DNA from 2 places in the Brevibacillus sp. genome. Region 1 is predicted to be linked to the other one. Evidence: a T-box and tRNA genes for the amino acid it is inferred to sense, from the RefSeq annotation. Region 1 holds a T-box; the other holds one or more tRNA genes.
The links. The T-box of region 1 lies ahead of serS (serine--tRNA ligase). A T-box ahead of a tRNA ligase gene usually reads a tRNA of that ligase, here a tRNA-Ser.

Region 1 (7,943 bases):
AGGAGAGGGACAAAACATGGCATCGACGAACCATTCCTCCAACTACTCGACAACGCGCTTCGTTCTGTCGCGAAGAGGGACCGATTCCTCTTTGACCATCATGATTAACAACCGGGGCGCTAACGATCGCAGCCTTAACCTGAGGGTGGAAGACGCAGATACAAAAGAACCACTCATCGCATACACAAACGGCATTCCCATCGATCAGACAGTGCTCATTCCAGCGGGTAGCGTAGAAGCACTGCAAATCGACCTCAACGAAACAACTAGCCGGATCGCACTGGAAGTCTCCAATCCATCCTCTGGAGGGGGAATGTCCGTGCGGCAAAGCAGTTCGTCGCGTAGCGGCCAAGACAGCCAGCAAATCGAGCTTACCCTAAAATAAAATGGGGAGGCACACAAACCTATCGGCAAAAAATGAAGGACTAGGAGGCATGCCCCCTAGTCCGTTTTTGTTTCATTGATTACTGGTGCGCAAACTGCTCTTCTTCTGTCGAACCAGTCAGTGCTGTGGTCGAGGAAGTTCCGCCGGCAATCACTTGTGCAATCTCATCGAAATAGCCGGTACCAACTTCACGCTGATGACGAGTAGCTGTATAACCGTTCACCTCTGTGGCAAATTCAGCTTGCTGCAATTCGGAGTAAGCAGCCATTCCACGATCGCGGTAGCCGCGTGCCAGCTCGAACATGCCGTAGTTCAACGCATGGAAGCCCGCAAGCGTCACGAATTGGAACTTGTAGCCCATCTCGCCCAGCTCTTCCTGGAAGCGTGCAATCGATTCCTCGTCGAGTTTTTTCTTCCAGTTGAACGAAGGCGAGCAGTTGTAAGCGAGCAGCTTGCCTGGGTACTGGGCATGAATCGCTTCGGCAAATCGGCGTGCTTCGTCCAGATTTGGTTCGGACGTTTCGCACCAGATCAGATCGGCATAAGGTGCATAGGCGAGTCCACGGGCAATCGCTGCATCCAACCCGCCACGCAGACGGAAAAATCCTTCTGGCGTCCGTTCGCCTGTCAAAAACGGCTGGTCTTGCTGGTCAACGTCGCTCGTGATCAGGAATGCGCCGTTAGCGTCTGTACGAGCTACAATGATAGTCGGCACTCCCATGACATCTGCTGCCAAACGGGCCGAAATCAGATTGCGGACAGCAGCCTGCGTCGGGATCAAAACTTTTCCGCCCATATGTCCGCATTTTTTCTCGGAAGCCAGCTGATCTTCAAAATGCACACCTGCTGCCCCCGCTTCAATCATGCTTTTCATCAATTCAAACACGTTCAGCGGTCCACCAAAGCCCGCTTCGGCGTCAGCGACAATCGGAGCAAACCAATACGTATCTGTGCCGCCTTCGGACTGATCAATCTGGTCAGCACGCTGCAATGCCTGGTTAATTCTTTTCACAACATGAGGAACGCTATTCGCCGGGTAAAGGCTTTGGTCAGGATACATTTGTCCGGAAAGGTTCGCGTCAGCCGCTACTTGCCAGCCGCTCAGGTAAATGGCTTTCAAGCCGGCCTTTACCTGTTGAATCGCCTGATTCCCGGTCAATGCCCCCAGCGCCTTGATATGATGCTCTGTATTCAGCAAGTTCCACAGCCGCTCCGCTCCGAGACGAGCCAGTGTGTGCTCGATTTGAACCGAACCACGCAGCCGGAAAACGTCTTCCGCCGTGTACGTCCGGGTAATCCCTTGAAAACGCTCGCCCTGCCAGCTTTGCTCGATCTGTTGAATAGCTTCCTGTTTTGTTTGTTTGCTCATTTTCGTTTCCCCCACCCATTTTTATTGTTTTATTTAGAGATAGCGATAGCCCGGCACAGTCAGAAAATCTTCAAAATCGTCTTCCGTCACCAGCCGCAAGAAAAGCTCGCCCGCGACCTGGAATTTGCTGTTTTCATAACGCTCCTGGCCAATCGCTTGTTTCAACGCTTGCAATTCTTCGCTCAGCCACTGTTTCACCAAGCCTTCCGTGATCTTTCTGCCATCCTGAAGAACGCCATGTCGATGACGAATCCAGTGCCATACTTGTGCACGGGAGATTTCTGCCGTCGCCGCATCCTCCATCAGATTGTGGATCGGAACAGCCCCAAAGCCACGAAGCCATGCCTCGATATATTGCAACCCGACACTGATGTTGGTACGAACGCCTTCCTCTGTGATCGTGCCTTCGGGTACAGCCAGAAGGTCGCTTGCCTGCACCTGCACGTCCTCGCGCTTATACCAGATCTGGTTCGGTTCTCTCATCAAACGATTGAAAACCTCCATGGCAACTGGCACCAATGCCGGATGAGCTACCCATGTACCATCGTGCCCGTCGTATGCTTCCCGCTCTTTGTCGGCACGTACTTTGGCAATCGCTTCTTCATTTTTGACCGGGTCGTTTTTCACCGGAATTTGCGCTGCCATTCCGCCAATGCAAGGTGCCTGGCGTTTGTGGCAAGTCTTCACCGCCAAAGTGGTGTAGGCTTTCATGAACGGAACCGTCATCGTCACTTGTGCCCGGTCAGGCGTAATGACATCCGGGCTATTGCGCAGCTTTTTAATGTAGCTGAAAATGTAATCCCAACGCCCGCAGTTCAATCCCGCACTGTGCTCGCGCAGCTCATACAAAATTTCATCCATTTCAAAAGCAGCGAGAATCGTTTCGATCAGCACCGTCGCACGAATCGTCCCCCGCGGAATATTCAGTTCTTCCTGGGCGAAAACAAACACATCGTTCCAGAGGCGCGCTTCCAGATGGCTTTCCAGCTTCGGCAAGTAAAAATACGGGGCCGTCTTGTTCGCGATCAAAGCATCGACGTTGTGGTAAAAATAAAGCCCAAAGTCGAGCAGGCTGCCGGAAATCGGCTGTTGGTCAAGGAGTATGTGTTTTTCATCGAGGTGCCAGCCACGCGGCCGTACGATCAATACAGCCGTCTTCTCATTCAGGGTGTACTGTTTTCCTTCCGGGCTGGTGTATGATATGTTGCGGCGAACCGCGTCCTTCATGTTGATCTGTCCCTGGATCGAGTTTTCCCATGTAGGCGAATTGGCATCTTCAAAATCGGCCATGAACATGCGAGCGCCTGAGTTCAGCGCATTGATCACCATTTTGCGGTCGCCAGATGGCCCGGTGATCTCCACTCTTCGATCCAAAAGATCATGCGGCAGTGGAGCAACCGTCCAATCTCCGTTGCGAATCTCGGCTGTTTCCGGCAAAAAGTCAGGCAGTTGTCCCGCATCAATTTTCAGCTGACGTTCCTTGCGATCGGCAAGCAGTTGCTGCCGTCTGTCGCCAAACTTTTGTTCCAGCTTGATCACAAATTGAACCGCCTCTGGCGTGAGGATTTCCTGATAGCCGGAATGCATCTCGCCAGTGATCTGAATCTCCAGCGGATATGGATTAGTTGGAATCGTAGTCAAAACTGGTCACCATCCTTGATAACGTCCGAATTATTATGGTACAGATTCGTTTTCGAAAAGTTATTATAGTACAGTGGGTGCAAAAAAAATGATCTAATCCTGATATCCGCTGCCGCTGCAATGACTGCAACTCACATGCCCATCTCCCAAACAATGATGGCAAGCCGCTCCGTTGTCATCGTGACCAACGCCTCCACATCTTGGGCAATTTTGTTCGCCGTTTCCTTCACACCGATAGCAGTCCATTTTCTTTCCCTCCATATCTGTATTAAAACAATATTCTTTAAATTTGTTTTTATTATATAACAGACACTAATACAGCGCAACACAATTTTCAAAAAAATCACACTGTATTAGAACACATTTTATCAAAACATGCCCTTGTCCTTGATTTACAGCTCTTTTTGGCAAAAACAAAGCAGCCCCTGACCCGTCAGAATCAGAAGGCTGCTTTGCTTTTCCATATGCTTTTATGCGTTTCTTTGCTCGCTTATTTCGGGGAGATTTTTTCTACTCCACCCATATACGGACGCAAAACTTCCGGAATGGTGATGGAACCGTCTTGTTCCTGGTAGTTCTCCAAAATGGCTGCTACTGTACGGCCGATCGCAAGACCCGATCCGTTCAAAGTGTGCACAAATTCCGGCTTCGATTTTGTATCGCGGCGGAAACGGATATTGGCACGGCGAGCCTGGAAGTCCTCGAAGTTCGAGCACGACGAGATTTCCCGGTACGTATTGTAGCTTGGAATCCAAACTTCCAAGTCGAATTTCTTCGCCGCAGTAAATCCGAGATCTCCGGTACACATGCTCAGCACGCGGTATGGCAGTCCAAGCAGCTGCAACACCTTCTCCGCATTTTTCACCAGTTTATCCAGCTCATCGTAGGAATCTTCCGGTTTGACGAACTTCACCAGCTCGACTTTGTTGAATTGGTGCTGACGAATCAGACCGCGCGTGTCGCGCCCTGCCGAACCTGCTTCCGAACGGAAACAAGCACTGAACGCCGTATAGTATTTCGGCAAGTCTGCTCCATCCATGATTTCGTCGCGGTGCATGTTCGTCACTGGCACCTCTGCGGTAGGAATCAGGAAGTAATCCGGACCTTCCAGTTTAAAAGCATCTTCTTCAAACTTAGGCAATTGTCCGGTTCCGGTCATGCTCGCGCGGTTCACGATGAATGGCGGGATGACTTCTTCATATCCGTGTTCATTGGAATGGAGATCCATCATGAAGTTCATCAACGCCCGCTCCAGACGCGCTCCCAGTCCTTTGTAAAAGACAAAGCGGCTTCCGGTTACCTTCGCTGCCGTTTCAAAATCGAGAATCCCTGCCTTGCTGGCTACTTCCCAGTGTGGTTTCGCCTCAAAACCAAAGTTGCGAGGCTCGCCCCACGTCCAAGCCACCACGTTGTCATCTTCCGAAGTACCAATTGGTGTGCTTTCATGTGGCAGGTTAGGCAAGCTCAGCAAAATCAGTTCTTGCTGTTCATCCAGCCCACGCAGTTCCTCATCCAACGCTTTGATGCGCTCGTTTACTTCTTTCATTTCCGCGATCAAATGGTCGGCGTTCTCTTTGTTCCGTTTCATGACGGCTACTTGCTCAGATACCGTGTTGCGTTTATTTTTCAGAGCTTCCGCTTCCTGAATGACTTGACGGCGTTTTTCGTCCACTTCTGCAAACTGATCCAGAGCGGAAATATCTTCGTTGCGATGCGCCAAACGGCGTTTTACTTCTTCCAAATCCTGACGCAATACTTTTACGTCCAACATGTTCGAATCCCTCCGAATCGATAATAAAATGCAAAAAACACCCGTCCCCATAAGGGACGAGTGTTGTATACCCGCGTTGCCACCCTCGTTGATACACGCCAAGACTGCACATGTATCCACTCAATCCGTCGTAACGGGACGGTTCCGGACAAAGTTCATTCCTTTGCCACTCCGAGATGGATTCCCCCACAGACCGGATCGGTTTGCACCCACCACCGACTCTCTGCACCAGATTCTTCATGAGGTACTTGTTCTCATCATCGCATTCTCATTCATGCATACTTCTATTGTTAACTGTACTACAGGTTCTATACGTATGTAAAGGCTACTCCGCGATGATCTTCATACAAAAAAAGACCGGCATCTTGTTCATGCCGATCTTCTTTCGAGGATGTTTATTGGTGGGCTTTAGCTTCTGTACTCTTTGACCATTTCGAGGAAATATTTGTGCAGCCGTGCATCTTCGGTCAATTCCGGGTGAAAAGCAGCCGCCAGGTAGTGACCGTTTCGGGCAACGACGATCTTTTCATCGTACTTGGCAAGCACCTCAGCATTTTCTCCGACTTCTACGATGTAAGGAGCGCGGATAAACACTGCCGGGTAATCTGCACCGACACCAGCTACAGGCATTGTCACCTCGAAGCTTTCCTTTTGCCGACCAAACGCGTTCCGCTCCACCTTGATATCCATCAGCCCCAGATGGCATTCATCCTGCCCCTGAATCTGCTTAGCCAAGAGAATCGCTCCCGCGCAAGTGCCGAAGATTGGCTTTCCGGCGCTTCCGAACTCACGAAGCGCATCCATGAATCCGTACTTATGCATCAGCTTGCTGATCGTCGTGCTCTCTCCGCCTGGGAGAACCAATCCGTCGAGGTCTGCGAGTTCCTCTGCTTTTTTGACAGGAACGGCTGTCGCCCCTGCTTCCTCCAGCATGCGCAAGTGTTCTGCCACAGCCCCTTGCAGCGCGAGTACACCGATTTTCATTTGACTCACCTTACCAGCCGCGCTCTTGCATGCGATCAGCTTCGCGGATTTTGGAAATCTCGATTCCCGTCATCGCACTGCCCAAGCCTTTTGATACGCGTGCGATCAGCTCGTAATCTGTGTAGTGGGTAGTTGCCTCGACAATTGCCCGCGCGAATTTTTCCGGATTTTCCGATTTGAAAATACCTGAGCCGACGAATACGCCGTCAGAGCCCAATTGCATCATCAGTGCCGCATCTGCCGGGGTAGCTACGCCACCAGCCGCGAAGTTCACGACAGGCAGTTTGCCAGTTTGATGTACTTGTTCCAGCAGTTCGTATGGAGCACCGAGATTTTTCGCTTCTGCCATCAGCTCATCGTAAGACATCGCCTGCACTTTGCGGATTTGAGCCATCATCGTGCGCATATGGCGAACTGCCTCTACGATGTTCCCGGTCCCTGGCTCACCTTTTGTGCGGATCATGGAAGCTCCTTCTCCGATGCGGCGAAGCGCTTCGCCCAGATCACGCGCACCACATACGAACGGCACAGTGAAGTCTTTTTTGTTGATGTGGTACAAATCATCGGCTGGGGTCAAAACTTCACTTTCATCCAGGTAATCTACACCCATTGATTCCAGTACGCGGGCTTCGACAAAATGTCCGATACGAGCTTTTGCCATAACAGGGATAGAAACAGCGTTCAGAACTTCCTCCACAATGCCCAGATCAGCCATACGGGCTACTCCGCCAGCAGCACGGATATCAGAAGGTACGCGTTCCAGCGCCATAACAGCTACGGCGCCAGCAGCTTCAGCAATCTTTGCTTGCTCAGCATTTACGACGTCCATGATAACGCCGCCTTTTTGCATCTCAGCCATACCTTTTTTTACGCGGGACGTTCCTACTTGTACCATATGAAAATTCCCCCTACATCATGAAGTCAGAACCGTAACTGTTATGCTCTGTTATGGTTCCTTGTTACCGTCATTGTAAACGATAGATGAGGGGGAAAACAACTATTATTTAATTTCCTGTTCCACTACTGAACAAGTTGCTGAAAAATTGAATGATGCTGCGGAAGAACAAACGAATCCAGCTCGCCTCTTCCACCTCTTGGCTTGCCACTACATCCACGCCTGCTTTTGCCGCGTCTTCCGGCTGGAGGTAATCGGTGTCTTTTGCCCCTTCTTCTTTCAGTACGAGCTTACCGATTACTTGGCCTTGCTTGATTGGCGCGTTCAAGTCTTGGAAGGTAACTGTTGGGGTGAATTTTGCTTCCCCGCCAATTTTGGTCAGTACGTTTACTTCGCTGCCTGTTACTGCTGGTACTGTCAGTTCTACCCCGTTCTTTACAGGTGCAGTTTCAAAGCCTTTTACAGAAGCATTCTTGTCCAACTGCTTGGTTAATTTGAAATTGCTGAAACCGTAGTCGTAAAGCTTTTTGGTTTCTACGAAGCGCTTTGTTTTGCTGTCTGTTCCCATGACAACAGAAATCAAGCGCATGTTATCACGAACGGCCGTACCAGTAAAACAATTGCCTGCTGCTTGGGTATAACCAGTCTTTAATCCGTCTACACCTTGATAGTAATTCGGGAGATCAGGCAGCATCCAGTTGTTATTCGCCATTTTCAGCTCATTTTTAGAACCGGGACGGAACGTAAACCGTGGGATCTTGGATACTTCCAAAGCTTCTGGGAAATCACGAATCAGGTTTCTAGCGAGGATGGCCGAATCACGAGCAGACATCAGGTTTTCCACTTGATCTGTCTTAACGGAATATGGTCCCAACTCGTTGGCTGGCAAACCGCTAGA
Region 2 (7,943 bases), on a different contig from region 1:
ACAATAACCTCAGATTTCGGGTCCACTTTTCCGGTTACTTGGTACAGACCGATCTGGAAAAGGGAGCTTGTCTTTCCGACAACACTTTCATCGTTGATCAAGACAACCTGATCAGGCTTTTTCTCTTCGCCAGTCGTCGGTTTTGTCGGTTGCGGAGTTTGCGGCTGGCCTGGCTGTGTCGTTTGCTGATCGGCAATGAGCACTGTTTGGGAAGCCGGGTCCCAGTCCACTTTGTAGCTCAGCGCTTCAGCGATAAAGCGAACAGGCACGACCGTGCGCTGGTTGACAATTTGCGCAGGCACATCGAGATTGATGGTTTGTCCATTTTTCTTCGCAATTTTTTGCGTTACGACGAGGCGAATGTTATCGTTGCCTTTATCGATGGTCACGGTTCTTGTTTTTTCATTCCAATCGACTTTGAATCCGAGGGACTCTGCAATGGGACGAATCGGTACAAGTGTACGGCTATCACGGATCACAGGCTTTTGATCCGGGAATACAATCTCTTTTTTATTGTACTCGACTTTGATGGCAGCTTGCGCAGGCGCTGCCGCAGCAGAAAAGGCCGCCATAGGCACCAGGGCAACAGCCAACATGAATGACGTAATTTTTTTCAGCAAAATGTCCACTCCGTTTCCAATAAGATTCACACGATTCTTAATCTACTATAGGATAGCAACCGTTTCAAGGCATTCCTCGAATCAGCCCACCAAGATCGTACTGTTAATTGTAGAAGGAAGGGACTGAATGGACAAGCAGGATAGCGCTGGAAACGGTAAAAAACGACGATATTCCTCTATCTTTTGACCTAATTTCAAATTGTTACAAAAATACAACCATATTCCTCCCAAAACGCGTTACAATGAAGCAAGAAACGACAGTATTTTTTCGAAAGAGGCAATGATGATGAAAAAGTTTATTCCTTTTCTTATCCTCGCATTGATCTTGACCATGATCCCTCCCGGCGGCAGTTCTGCCAATACGACTGCGGTTCAACTGGGAAGCGATTTGTTGTTTGACCGCTTTCATCAGCTGATTGAGGGGAAAAACGTCGGGCTGATCACGAATCAAACCGGAATCAACAGTCAGGGAGCGAGCACGATCGACCTGTTGCGGCGCGACCGCTCTGTCAAACTCACGGCTCTTTTCGCCCCGGAGTATGGCCTGGACGGCAAAGAGCAGGTCGGCACTCAGGCGAAGAGCTACACCCATCCGGTTTACGGGATTCCTGTCTACAGCTTGTACGGCTCGACTCGCCAGCCGACGCCGGAGATGATGGGGCATTTTGACACTTTGCTCGTCGACTTGCAAGATACAGGCTCCCGAACGTATACGTACATATCGACACTCCACTACGCCATGGCTGCGGCGAAGGAACAAGGCAAACGAATCGTCGTGCTCGATCGCCCGAATCCGCTTGGCGGCACAATCGTGGAGGGACCAGTCCTGGAAAAACCTTATCAATCGTTCATCGGCATCGACGAGCTGCCTCTCGCTCACGGGATGACCATCGGCGAGCTTGCCCTGTTCTTCAACCGCTCGATCGGCGCTGATTTGTATGTCGTTCCGATGGAAGGCTACACGCGCGGCATGACCTACCCCGATACGGGGCTGAAATGGGTGCCAAGCTCCCCGCACCTTCCTGACCTGAGGTCCGTCTACGGGTACATGGCTACCGGACTCGGCGAAGGCACACCGGTCAAGCAAGCGGACAACTTTGCCTGGATCGGCGCGGAAGGCATCGATTCCGTCCAGTTCGCCGACTTGTTGAACGGCAGCTTGCTGCCTGGCGTGCTTTTTCTCCCTGAGAAGAAGGAAAACGCTGGCGGCGTGCGCCTGCACATCCACGATTCGCGCGTTTTCAATCCGGTTCGCACAGGTCTGTACGCGCTTGCCTACGCGCGACAGCTTCAGCCGTTTGCGGTTCCACAGAGCACCGAGAAAGAAATCACGATGTTCGATCAAGTCATGGGCACCAGCAAAATCGCCCAATTGCTTGCCCAAGGCAAAAGCCCGCAAGAAATCGTCGCTTCCTATGCAGAAGCGCTGGGCAAATTCGTCGAGCTGCGCAAAAGCTTTTTAATCTATGGGGAGACGCCGTTCGTGCCGTCTGGAGCGATTCATAGTCCGTACGCTGCTCCGGTCCCGGCCAAACCACCTGTTCCACCTGCACCGCCTGCTGGCAAGCCTGGAACCGTTACGCCACCAGCTCCAAGCATTCCAGAGCCTGCCAAGCCACCTGGTACGAACACTCCGGCTCCAAGCACGCCAGAGCCTGTCAAGCCGCCTGGTACGAACACTCCGGCTCCCAAGCCTGCAGATCCGGCACCAAAGCCGCCTGCACCAGCGCAGAAGCCGCCAGCAGTCCCTGCACCAAAGCCTGGCGACAAGATCGCGTATTTGACTTTTGACGATGGCCCTTCTCCGGTAACACCGCAAATTTTGGATACGCTGAAAAAAAATCAGGTCAAAGCTACTTTCTTCATCGTCGGAAGAAATGTGCCCGGCCACGAAGCGATCCTGAAACGAATTGTGGCAGAAGGCCATGCTATCGGTGGTCATACGTACTCGCATGACTACAAGATTGTGTACAAAAGCATGGAAGCCTTTTTTGCCGATCTGGAAAAAGGCAACCAGCTGATCGAAAAAGCAACGGGAGTCAAGCCCGTCCTGTTCCGCTATCCGGGCGGCAGCACCAACACCGTCAGCCTCAAATACCAGGATACGAAACGATACAGCAAGCAAGCGCCTGTCATGAACGCCATTAAAGCCGAAGCGAACAAAAGAGGCTATACGTTCATCGACTGGAATGTGACCAACGGCGACGCCCGCAGCAATAAATATACAGCCCAGCAAGCTCTCGCCAATGTCAAGGCGCAAGTAAAGGCCCAAAAAGAAATTGTCGTGCTCATGCACGATGCGAGCACGAAAACACCTACGGCCCAGGCGCTGCCTGAAGTAATCGCCTTTTTGAAAGCAAAAGGCTACCGCTTTGAAGCAATCCACCCTGACCAGCCGACTGTGTCTCATGTGAAATAGGATACAGGCAAAAAAACCCGCCCGACAGCCGAAACATCCGGTGATCGAGCGGGTTTTTGTTGGGAGGGTGGGTCAGCCCTTGCCCTTGCATCGGGACGGGCTTTTGTTTGTAGCAGCAGACCAGCTCATGCATCGAGTTAGGCTTTTGTTCACAGGGGCGAACCAGCCCTTGCATCGAGTTAGGCTTTTGTTCACAAGGGCGGACTAGCCCTTGCATCGAGCTAGGCTTTTGTTCACAGGGGCGAACCAGCCCTTGCATCGAGCTAGGCTTTTGTTCACAGGGGCGGACTAGCCCTTGCATCGAGCTAGGCTTTTGTTCGCAGCGGCGAACCAGCCATGTATCGAGCCGGGCTTTTGTCCGCAGTAGCGAACCAGCCCCTGTTGTCCCCCAAACGACTTACGAAGTCGGCAGCGTGTCGTAGCGCAGACGCAGTTCACGCTTTAATATTTTCCCGCTCGGGTTGCGCGGGAGCGTGTCCGTGATAAAGACATACTTCGGTGCCTTGAACGAGGCGAGGTGCTCTTTGCAAAAGGCGAGCATTTCTTCTTCCGACACAGTCTCGCCTGCCTTTGGCACCACGACTGCCGCCACAGCCTCGATCCAGTACGGATGGGGAATGCCGATTACAGCTACTTCCGATACTTTCGGGTGCTGGTAGATCAGCTCCTCGACTTCCCTGCTCGCTACATTTTCCCCGCCTGATTTGATCATGTCCTTTTTCCGGTCGACGACAGTAATATAGCCTTCTTCATCCATAATCCCCAAGTCGCCGCTGTGGAACCAGCCGCCGAGAAAAGCTGCCTGCGTCTTTTCTTCGTCGCGGAAATAACCGATCATCGCATGGCTCGTTCGATGAACAATCTCGCCAACGCAGCCTCTGGGCACCTCGACGCCATCGTCATCGACAATTTTTGTCTCTACATTGAGCGCAGGCTTGCCAGCCGATCCCGCTTTGCGAATCTGGTCCTTCGGCTGCAATACTGTCGCCAGCGGAGCTACCTCGGTCTGTCCGTAGAAGTTGTAAAATTGCGCATTGGGCAGACGCGTTCCCAGCTCCTTCAACACTTCTACAGGCATGATCGCCGCGCCGTAGTAACATTTTTGCAGCGAAGACAAGTTCCGCGACGAAAACTCGGGAGAGCGGAGCAAGGCAATCCAAACAGTCGGCGGGCAAAAAAGCTGTGTCGCCTGGTGGCTCTCTACGACCTGAAGCATCAAGCCTGGCGTCGCTTGCTCCAAAATAATGCCGGTGCCACCCAGATATACATACGGCCCGAGGAAGCAGTGCAGCTGCGCGCTATGGAACAAAGGAAGCGCGTGCACAGCTACATCATCGTGCGACATATTTCCTTCTATAATCGTGCTGACGTATTCCGAAAGAATGCTGCTGTGCGTCAGCATGACTCCTTTTGGCCTCGATTCCGTGCCGCTCGTGTACAAAATGTGGGCGACATCCTCGTCGGCCAGCTCCAGCTCCGGCTCTTCCGTACTGGCGCCCTCAATCAGCGGGCGAAACGGCACCCACTCTCCTTCCTGCACCGCTGGCCTGGAGATCAGCGACAAAAGCTTGGGCGATAAGTTTGCCGATTCGAGCGCTTCCTTGGCGACCGTGAGAAATTCCGGAGCCACAAAGCAGGCGCTCACCTCTGCATGTCCGAAAATAAAAGCCACATCGTTTGTATGCAGCATGAAGTTGATCGGCACCATAATCAGCCCCGCTTTGGCCAGCGCAAAGTTGAGGATGACAAAGTCCATGGAGTTTCTGGACAGAACCGCCACTCGCTCCCCTTTTTGCAATCCTTTGGCGAGGAAGGTGTGCGCAGCCTGATTGACAAGTTGATCCAACTTCGTGTATGTAAGTACCTCTTCCTCAAATTGCAAGGCAATCTTCTCGGGGTAGCGCAGCCTGCTTCGTCGCAAAATATCGCCAAGCGTATTTCTTCTTACTCGTTGGGCTTCCATCATCACAAACCCTCCCTCACCGTATTCCCCCTTATTATATCTCAATTTTCTGTGTTATGTTTATTTTCTGACTTTTAATAGCAAAAAAAGACGGCAGCTCCCTCTGCATTATTGAAGCTGCCGCAGGCCCCAAGAAACATTCGAGTCCTTGTGTACAGCATATCTTAAAACGGGCCGCTCTTCGATATTGGTTCTTCTGGATTTTGAGGAAAAAAACGGTGCGTGCTGGAATGGGCAGCTTCGGCGTCGGAGCACACGCTTGCATTTTGCTGAAATAAAAAAGACCTCTTTAAACGAAAGAGATCTTCGTGCCCTATTCGGGGTAATGAAAGCATGGTGGCGGAGGGAGCAGGATTCGAACCCGCGTGAGCTTGCACTCTAACGGTTTTCAAGACCGCCCCGTTATGACCACTTCGGTATCCCTCCGCATCAATAGCTGGTTTAACTATAGCACAGCTGCAAGACCGCTTGCAAGCGTCGGCAGAAGCGGGCCTACCGCTTTACCGCTTGACGACGACGAGCTTCAACTCGCTCAGTTCCTCGACGGCGCACGCGACACCTTCCCGTCCCAGCCCGCTCTCCTTCACGCCGCCAAACGGCATGTGATCCACCCGGAACGTCGGGATGTCATTGATGATAACCCCGCCCACTCTAAGCTCGTCCGCCGCTTCCAACGCCAGTGACAAATTGTTCGTGTAAACCCCCGCCTGCAAGCCGTACCGCGAATCATTGACCAGCCTGATCGCCTGCTGGACCGACTGTACCGGATTGATCATGACGACAGGCCCGAATACTTCCTCGCGGGCAATCTTTGCCTCCCGCGGCACATGCGTCAGGACGGTCGGCAAAAGCATCCGCCCCATCAGTTCGCCGCCGCAGGCGAGCTTCGCCCCTTGGTCGAGCGCTTCCCCGATCCAGGCAAGCACGCGCTCTGTCTGCTTCGGATGGACCATGGCGGAAAAGTCCGCTTCTTCTTCCAGCGAATCTCCCCCGCGCAACGCCACCGTCTGTTCCACAAAGCGGCGGACAAATTCGTCATAGATGTCCGTCACAACATAAATTCGTTGCACAGACACACACACTTGACCAGAATAAGCAAAAGCCCCGAACAAGCAGCGCAAAACGACCTCGTCCAGCGGCGTATCGCGGTCGACGATGACCGCAGAATTGGCGCCCAGTTCCAAGATTACTTTTTTCAAGCCCGCCCGATTGCGCACCTCGACGCCCACTTCAGGGCTTCCGGAAAAGGTCACGGCGCGAACTCGCGGGTCGGTAACCAGCTTGTGGCCCACGACCTCTGCGCTGCCTGTGACGACGTTTAACGCTCCTGCCGGGAGTCCAGCCTGCTCTGCCAGCTCAGCGAGAAAAAGCGCACTGATCGGGGTCTGCGAAGCTGGCTTCAATACGACTGTATTGCCAGCAGCGAGCGCAGGCCCGACCTTGTGCGCTATGGAATTGAACGGAAAAGGAAACGGCGTGATCGCGCCCACGACTCCCAGAGGCTCGCGCACCGTGTAAGCGAGACGGCCTTCGCCACCGATAGCAGCGTCCAGCGGAATCGTTTCCCCGTGCAGCCGCTTGGCTTCTTCCGCTGCAAACCTGTACGTCTGCACCGTGCGGATGATTTCGCCGCGCGCTGTCCGAATCGGTTTTCCCGCTTCCAGCGCGACGATCCGGGCAGCTTCCTCCATTCGCTCATCCAACAGGATGGCGATTTTCTCCAGAATGGCTGCACGCTGGTAAGCTGGCATGCGGCGCATGGGGGTTGTAGCTTCTTCGGCCGCTGCAATCGCCCGCTCTACTGCCACAGCATCCGCCTGGGGAATGTGTGCGATCACCTGACCTGTACAAGGCGAATACAACGGGGCATGGTCTGCCATAGGTATCCACTTTCCCCCGATAAAACACGCTCTTCTCATCGCCGTCTCCTCCGTCCCTGACACGATTGGATCTCTCAAAGCCTCTCCCAATCATTCTCCAGAGCAGACGGCGCTTCCTTGTCCTGCGCTCAAACTTTTTCCTTTTTTTCACAATTACCATCTCAAGTAGCTTAAAAGCGCCCTAGAAAAAGACGCTGCGGCTTCCTTACTGCGCTGGCCCTTCGGCTACCCCGCACCAGTCGAGCAGAGTCAAAGCAAAAATTTCCGCGCAGCGGAAGACGTCATCCAAAACGATGTACTCGTCCCGATAGTGCGCTACTTGTGTAACGCCAGGTCCCACGACGATAGCAGGCGTATCGGCCAAAGCCGTCAACAAGCCGCCGTCTGTCCCCCACGGAGATGCTTCCACAATGGCACGCTCGCCCGTCACGGCCGCAAACTTGTCCTGCAAAATGTCCATGAGCGGATGATCCTGTGCGACATCCCCCGGCACCCAACGCGCGCCGTACCATTCCAGCTCGACTGGCTGCTCCGCAAACCACGGATCGACTTCTGCCAGACGCTGCAAAGCCGCTTCCATTTCTGCCTTGGCATCCTCCATCTGCTCGCCGGGAGCGACTCCCATCCTGCCTTCCAGCTTGACGAGATCCGCGACAGACGACGGCCATTTTCCGCCTTCAATGACCCCGATGTTGATCGGTATCGGAATCGGCAGCTTGGCGTACAGCGGATCATCGAGACGATCGTTACGCTCTTTTTCCAGACGGCCAATCGCCTGCACGACGAGCATGCTCTTTTCGATGGCACTGACTCCTTCGTAGCGGGTGCCGCCATGGGCAGAACGTCCCTTGACCGTCAGACGGAACCACATCGAGCCTTGCTGTTTCGGAAAAATTTTCATGTTGGTCGGCTCAGGGATCAGCGCAGCATCTGCCTTGTAGCCGCGCAGGATGGTGGCAAGCGTTCCGGCTCCGCCGCTTTCTTCCTCCACCACGCTTTGGAAAATGACGTCTCCCTTCAGGCTGACACCGAGCTTTTGCAGGACGGAAATAGCCAAGAGC

Region 2: it encodes a tRNA-Ser, which carries the amino acid that the T-box ahead of serS (serine--tRNA ligase) is inferred to sense. The anticodon was not compared.

The regions. Positions count from the first base shown of each region.
Region 1 covers NZ_DOTK01000069.1:33,933-41,875, forward strand. The annotation lists gene DEP07_RS21070 (hypothetical protein) at 17-385, shown strand; gene aceA (isocitrate lyase) at 465-1,754, opposite strand; gene aceB (malate synthase A) at 1,788-3,395, opposite strand; gene serS (serine--tRNA ligase) at 3,886-5,166, opposite strand; T-box leader at 5,216-5,436, opposite strand; gene pdxT (pyridoxal 5'-phosphate synthase glutaminase subunit PdxT) at 5,575-6,150, opposite strand; gene pdxS (pyridoxal 5'-phosphate synthase lyase subunit PdxS) at 6,161-7,045, opposite strand; gene DEP07_RS21100 (D-alanyl-D-alanine carboxypeptidase family protein) at 7,155-7,943, opposite strand, start outside.
Region 2 covers NZ_DOTK01000079.1:288,021-295,963, forward strand. The annotation lists gene DEP07_RS24760 (copper amine oxidase N-terminal domain-containing protein) at 1-650, opposite strand, end outside; gene DEP07_RS24765 (exo-beta-N-acetylmuramidase NamZ domain-containing protein) at 907-3,039, shown strand; gene DEP07_RS24770 (acyl-CoA synthetase) at 3,437-5,005, opposite strand; tRNA gene DEP07_RS24775 (tRNA-Ser) at 5,340-5,428, opposite strand; gene DEP07_RS24780 (aldehyde dehydrogenase family protein) at 5,503-6,921, opposite strand; gene DEP07_RS24785 (peptidase) at 7,088-7,943, opposite strand, start outside.